Regions from separate parts of the Actinomadura sp. NTSP31 genome, predicted to be linked through region 1. Evidence: predicted binding sites of a transcription regulator. Region 1 holds the regulator's gene; the other holds the start of a gene.

Region 1 (3,403 bases):
GCGCTCCAGCGCCGGGTCCTTCTCGATCCGCTCGCGGTACTCGTCCAGCGTCGTCGCGCCGATCATCCGCAGCTCGCCGCGCGCCAGCATCGGCTTCAGCATGTTGCCGGCGTCCATCGCGCCCTCGGCCGCGCCCGCCCCGACGACGGTGTGCAGCTCGTCGATGAACGTGACGACCCGCCCCTCGGCCTCCTTGATCTCGTTCAGGACGGCCTTCAGCCGCTCCTCGAACTCGCCGCGGAACTTCGCGCCCGCCACCATCGCGCCGAGGTCCAGCGAGACCAGCCGCTTGCCGCGCAGCGACTCGGGCACGTCGCCCGCGACGATCCGCTGCGCGAGGCCCTCGACGACGGCCGTCTTGCCGACGCCGGGCTCGCCGATCAGCACCGGGTTGTTCTTCGTCCGCCGCGACAGCACCTGCACGACCCGGCGGATCTCCGCGTCGCGCCCGATCACCGGGTCCAGCCGGCCGTCGCGCGCCGCCTCCGTCAGGTCGACGCCGTACTTCTCCAGCGACTGGTAGGTGCCCTCGGGGTTCTCGCTGGTCACGCGGGCGTGCCCGCGCACCTTCTCGAACGCGTCCAGCAGCGCCTGCGGCGTCGCCCCGAACTCCTTCAGCAGGCCCGCCGCCGGGCCGCCGTCCGCCGCGAGGCCCACCAGCAGGTGCTCGGTCGAGACGTACTCGTCCTCCAGCTGCTGCGCCCGCGCGCCCGCCGTGTTCACCGCCCGGTTCAGCTGCCCCGACAGCCGCGGCGTCGCGACCGTCGAGCCCTGCGCCTTCGGCATCGCCGCGAGCTGCTCCTCGGCCCGCCGCCGGATCGCCTGCCAGTCCGCGCCGACCGCCTCCAGCAGCGGCACCGCGGTGCCCTCCGGCAGGCCGATCAGCGCCACCAGCAGATGCTGCGGCTCCACCTCGGGGTGCCCCTCGGCCGCCGCCCGCCGGGCCGCGACCGACACCGCCTCCTGGCTCTTCTGCGTCAGCTTGACGTCCATGTCCCCGTACTTTCCCTGGGGCGCGGCCCCAGCTCCTACTCCCGGTTGCGCTCGTGCCACACCACGACGCTGGTGTGCCTGATCGGCACCAGGTCGGAGCCCGGAGTGCCGCCCGGGTCCCCGTGCCGCCGCTGCTGCGCCAGGCGCGCCGCGACCGACCGGGTCGATTCGAGTTCGTTCGCGAGCTCCTCCAGGGCGGCGTGCGCCTTGGCGAGCTCCTCGCGGAGCCGCACGTTGTCGCGCTGCAGCTCCAGGATGTGCTTGATGCCGGAGAGGTTGACGCCCTCCTCCTGGGAGAGCCGCTGGATCTCGCGCAGCATCACGATGTCGCGCATCGAGTACCGGCGGCCCCGCCCGGCCGTGCGGCCGGGGCACACCAGCCCCATCCGGTCGTAGGTGCGCAGCGTCTGCGGGTGCAGCCCGGACAGTTGCGCCGCCACCGAGATCACATAGACCGGAGTGTCGTCGCCGAACGGTTCCACTGGCTCACTCCGTTCTCGCCTGCTGGAGCAGCTCGCCGCGCAGGTCCTCGCCGGCGCCCGCGTCGCGGAGCCGCTCCAGCGCCTCGCGGGTCTGGTCGTCCAGCTTGCTCGGCACCTGCACGTCCACGGTGACGAGCAGGTCGCCCTTGGTGCCGTCGCGGCGCGCCGCGCCGCGGCCCCGCACCCGGAACGTGCGGCCGTTCGGGGTGCCCTCCGGCAGGCGCAGCGTCACCGGCTGGCCCTGGAACGTCGGCACCCGGATCTCCGCGCCGAGCGCCGCCTCCGGGAACGTCACCGGGACGGTCATCGTCAGGTTGTCGCCGGCGCGGCCGAACACCTTGTGCGGCAGGACCTTGATGTTCACGTACAGGTCGCCCTGCGGGCCGCCGTTCTCGCCCGGCGCGCCCTTGCCCTTCAGCCGGATCCGCTGCCCGTCCGCGACGCCCGCCGGGACGCGCGCCTGGATGGTGCGGTCGGACTGCTTGCGGCCGCTGCCGTGGCAGGTCGGGCACGGGTCGTCCACGACCAGCCCGCGGCCGTGGCACTCCCGGCACGGCTCCTGGAAGCCGAAGTTGCCGAGGTTGCGGGTCTCGTGCCCGGTGCCCTCGCAGTTCGGGCACACCCGCGGCACCGTGCCGGCCTTCGCGCCGGTGCCCCGGCACGACGGGCACGCCGCCTCGCTGGTCAGCTTGATCGGGACGGTCACGCCGTTCATCGCGCGCCCGAACGACAGCGTCACGTCGGTCTCCACGTCCGCGCCGCGCCGCGCCCGCCGCGTCCCGGTGCCGGTCGTGCGGGTGCCGCCGCCGCGGTTGAACAGGCCGCCGAACAGGTCGCCGATGCGCTCGCCCGCGCCGCCCGTCTGGGTGCCCCCGGTCTGCCCGAAGATGTCCCCGAGGTCGAAGGGGAAGCCCCCGCCGCCCTGCTGGCCGCGGAAACCGCCCGGCATGGACCGCACCGCGTCGTACTCCTTGCGGCGCTTGTCGTCCGACAGGACGTCGTACGCCTCGGAGACCTCCTTGAAGCGGTCCTCGGCGTCGGCGTCCCCCTTGTTGGCGTCCGGGTGGTACTTGCGCGCCAGCTTCCGGTAGGACTTCTTGATCTCCTCCTGCGAGGCCGACTTCGAGACACCGAGGACCTTGTAGTAGTCCTTCTCCAGGTAGTCCTTGGTGCTCACGGCGCCCCGCTCTCTGCTATCGCCACTTGCGTCGAATCTTCGTCCGCCCGGCCCCGGGCCCGTCCCCGCGGGGACGGGCCCGGGCGGGCGTCTTCGCTCCGCCCGGAGGCGGGATCACTCGTCGCCGTCGTCGCCGCTCTCGTCGTCGACGCCGGCGTTCGGGTCGGGCTCGGCCACCGCGACGCGGGCGGGCCTCAGGACCCGCTCGCCGATCCGGTACCCGGGCTGCAGGACGTCCACCACGCTCGTCTCCTCGACGTCCGCCGAGTAGGAGTGCATGAGCGCCTCGTGGACGGTCGGGTCGAACGGCTCGTTCTTCTCCCCGAACTTCTCCAGGCCGAGCTTGCCGGTGACCGCCTCCAGGCTCTCCGCGACGGACTTGAAGCCGCCGGTGAGCTCGTCGTGGTCCCGGGCGCGGCCGATGTCGTCCAGCACCGGGAGCAGTTCGGACAGCACCTGCCCGAGGGCCTGCTCGCGGACCGCGACCCGGTCCCGCTCGACCCGCTTGCGGTAGTTGTCGTACTCGGCCTTGAGCCGCTGGAGGTCGGCCAGCCGCTCGTTCAGCTGCGTCTTCAGCGAGGAGACCTCCTCGTCGGATGCCCCGGTGTCGCCCGCGGCCGGGGCCTCCGGGGCCGGCTCCTCCGCCGGCTCCCGGAGCTTGCCCGTCTTCGGGTCGATGCGCCGCCTGTCGCGGATCACCGGGCCCTCCTGCTCCTCGCCCTCGCGGGGAGGGGTCACGAGGCCTCACCCT
Region 2 (3,403 bases), on a different contig from region 1:
TCGACGTGGACCCGATCGTCCACCGCAGGGTCACCGACGCGTTCGTCGGCGCCTGCCTGAACGGGACGCTGGACGGGCTGCTGGCCCTGCTCGCCCCCGACGTCCGCCTGATCGCGGACGGCGGCGGCGAGGCCCTGGCGCCGCGCCGGGTCGTCACCGGCTCCGAACCGGTGGCGCGTTTCCTGCTGCGGGTACTGCGGCTCCGGCCGGGGTTCTTCGACTCGGTCGGGGTGGACGCGACCGCGCCGATCGGGTTCCGGCCGGCCACCGTCAACGGCCTGCCCGCCATCCTGCTCACCGCCGGAGAGCGCGTCGTCGTCTGCTTCCAGCTGGAGGTCACCGACGGCGCGATCAGCGCCTGCTACCTCATCGTCAATCCACGGAAACTCACCGGAGTCCTGTCACAGGACGGCTGGGCGCTGCGTCCTTGATCGCATGACGCGCATCAGTACCACCACCACCACCATCATCGGCGGCGGCATCGCCGGTCTCACCGCGGCGATCGCCTGCGCCGAACGGGGCGCGGACGTCGTCCTGCACGAAGCTCACGCGACCCTCGGCGGACGGGCCCGTTCCACCGCGTCCCCGTACATCGCGAACGACGGAACCCACGCCTTCTACTCCGACGGCGCACCCTGGCGCTGGCTGGCCGCTCGCGGCCTGGCCGGTCCCGCCGCACGGCTCCTGCCGCAGCACCTGGCCGGCCTGCGCTTCCGGCATTCCGGGCGGGTACGCGTCCTGCCGCCGGTGTCGTTCGTCCGGATGCTCACCCTCGGGCGCCGTCCGCTCGCCCCCGCCGACCAGGACTTCCGCACCTGGGCGACCCACCGGTTCGGGACGGAGGCGTTCGAGGCGGCCGCGGGCGTCCTGGGACCGGCCACCTACACCGCCGACCCGGGCGCGCTGTCCGCCGAGTTCGCCCACCAGCGGCTGCTGCGCGTCGCGCGGGCCGGCTACCCCGCCACGCGTTACCCGCGCGGCGGCTGGGGCGCGGTCGTCGACCGCATGGTGCGGCATGCACGTGGGCTGGGCGTGCGCATCCACACCTCGTCCCGGGTCACCGAGCTGCCCGAGGACGGCCCGGTCATCATCGCCACCACCCTGGCCGCCGCTCGTGGTCTCCTGAACGACGACGCCTTGGCCTGGCACAGCGGGCACGCCGTCCTGCTCGACATCGCCGTCCGGCCGGCGCGCACGGATCGCTTCCTGCTGTTCGACCTGGACGAGGGCGGATTCCTTGAGCGTGTCAGTGGAATCGACCCGTCCATGGGGCCGCGGGGCGAAGCGCTGATCCAGGCCGCGATGCCGGTCCGTCCCGGGGAGTCCAAGACGGGGGCCTTGCGGCGGCTCGAGGACCTCTTCGACCTCGCCCTGCCCGGCTGGCCTGATCGCCTGACCTGGCGGCGCGACCAGGCCGCCCTGCACCGCACCGGTGCGCTCGACCTTCCCGGCCGATCCTGGCGTGACCGTCCCGCGATCGACCGGGGGGACGGCCGCTACCTGGCCGGCGACATGACCGCCGCCCCCGGCTTCCTGGCGGAGGTCTCCATCACCAGCGCGCTCAAAGCCGCCCACCTCGCGACCACCCGCGGAAGGCCCGGTCCGTCGCGCTGAGGATGCGCGTCGGACGCACCGCGACCGGGCGTTCCACGACCACGTCCGGGGGCGCCGGCGCGGGCGGAATCGCAAGCTTGGTCCGAACGTTGCACGACCACCCGCGAGTTCGCGCGGACGGGACGGCGGGCCGGCCCGACGCTGATCGCTGAGAGCGAACGTTGCTGAGGAAATTATTAGTTGCTCCGTTTTCTTGAGTGTGTATGACTCAACTTGATGTTGGGTTCCCGGGCGACCGGGACGGTCCCTCCCGAGGGGGCCGCGACGACGGACTTGGAGCTGAGCATGAGCGAGACCCTGACGCTGCCGGTGCTGCCCCTGGACGACGGGGCCGTTCTGCCGGGCATGGTGGTGCCCCTCGACCTGTCCGAGAGCGGCGAGGTCCGGGCGGCCGTCGAGGCCGCGAAGGCGGTGGCGCAGCCCAAGGGGCCGGGCATCCGGTCGGCGGGCAAGCCGCGGGTGCTGCTGGTGCCGCGGGTGAACGGGCAGTACGCCGGCGTGGGCACGCTCGGCGTCATCGAGCAGGAGGGGCGGCTGCCGGGCGGGGAGCCCGGCGTGGTCGTCCGCGGCGTGCAGCGGGTGCGGATCGGGACCGGGACGACCGGACCCGGCGCGGCGCTGTGGGTCGAGGGCGCCGCGATCGAGACGCCGCCGGCGAGCGGGCGCGCGCAGGAGCTGGCCAAGGAGTACAAGGGCCTGGTCAGCGCGATCCTGCAGAAGCGCGGCGCGTGGCAGGTCGTGGACGTCGTGCAGCAGATCGACGACCCCTCGACGCTGGCCGACAACGCCGGGTACGCGCCGTACCTGACGACCGAGCAGAAGGTCGAGGTGCTGGAGACGATCGACGTCGTCGAGCGGCTCGAGCTGGTCATCGGCTGGACGCGCGACCACCTCGCCGAGCTGGACGTGGCGGAGACCATCCGCAAGGACGTCCAGGAGGGCATGGAGAAGACGCAGCGGGAGTTCCTGCTGCGGCAGCAGCAGGAGGCCATCCGCAAGGAGCTGGCCGAGCTGAACGGCGACCCCGCCGACGAGGAGGACGACTACCGGGCCCGGATCGAGGCCGCGAACCTCCCGGAGAAGGTGCGCGAGGCGGCGCTGAAGGAGGTCGACAAGCTGGAGCGGTCGTCCGACGCCTCGCCGGAGGGCGGCTGGATCCGCACCTGGCTGGACACCGTCCTCGACATCCCGTGGAACGAGCGGACCGAGGACGCCTACGACATCGCGGGCGCGCGCGAGATCCTGGACGCCGACCACGCCGGGCTCGACGACGTCAAGGAGCGCATCATCGAGTACCTGGCCGTGCGCAAGCGGCGCGAGGAGCGCGGCCTGGGCGTCGTGGGCGGGCGGCGGAGCGGCGCCGTCCTGGCGCTGACCGGTCCTCCCGGGGTCGGCAAGACCTCGCTGGGCGAGTCGGTCGCGCGGGCGATGGGCCGCCAGTTCGTGCGCGTCGCGCTCGGCGGCGTCCGGGACGAGGCGGAGATCCGCGGTCACCGGCGCACGTACGTGGGGGCGCTGCCGGGCCGGATCGTCCGCGCGATCCGCGAGGCGGGCTCGATGAACCCCGTCGTGCTGCTGGACGAGGTCGACAAGGTCGGCGCGGACTACCGGGGCGACCCGACCGCGGCGCTGCTGGAGGTCCTCGACCCCGAGCAGAACCACACGTTCCGCGACCACTACCTGGAGGTCGAGCTCGACCTGAGCGACGTGCTGTTCCTCGCGACCGCGAACGTGGTGGAGGCGATCCCCGGGCCGCTGCTCGACCGGATGGAGCTCGTCCAGCTGGACG

What was found. Region 1 encodes HspR, which represses chaperone genes until heat shock. Its sites were predicted from a motif close to ANTTGAGTCNNNNNGACTCAANT; they were not measured.
Region 2: the regulator HspR is predicted to act here: its motif matches at 1,806-1,828, upstream of lon (endopeptidase La).

Annotation. Positions count from the first base shown of each region.
Region 1 covers NZ_JBGNUT010000028.1:94,016-97,418, forward strand. Annotated here, with positions in the region: gene clpB (ATP-dependent chaperone ClpB) at 1-993, opposite strand, end outside; gene ACA514_RS36145 (heat shock protein transcriptional repressor HspR) at 1,029-1,475, opposite strand; gene dnaJ (molecular chaperone DnaJ) at 1,480-2,652, opposite strand; gene grpE (nucleotide exchange factor GrpE) at 2,767-3,390, opposite strand; gene dnaK (molecular chaperone DnaK) at 3,387-3,403, opposite strand, start outside.
Region 2 covers NZ_JBGNUT010000002.1:364,323-367,725, forward strand. Annotated here, with positions in the region: gene sigJ (RNA polymerase sigma factor SigJ) at 1-431, shown strand, start outside; gene ACA514_RS04520 (FAD-dependent oxidoreductase) at 436-1,614, shown strand; gene lon (endopeptidase La) at 1,900-3,403, shown strand, end outside.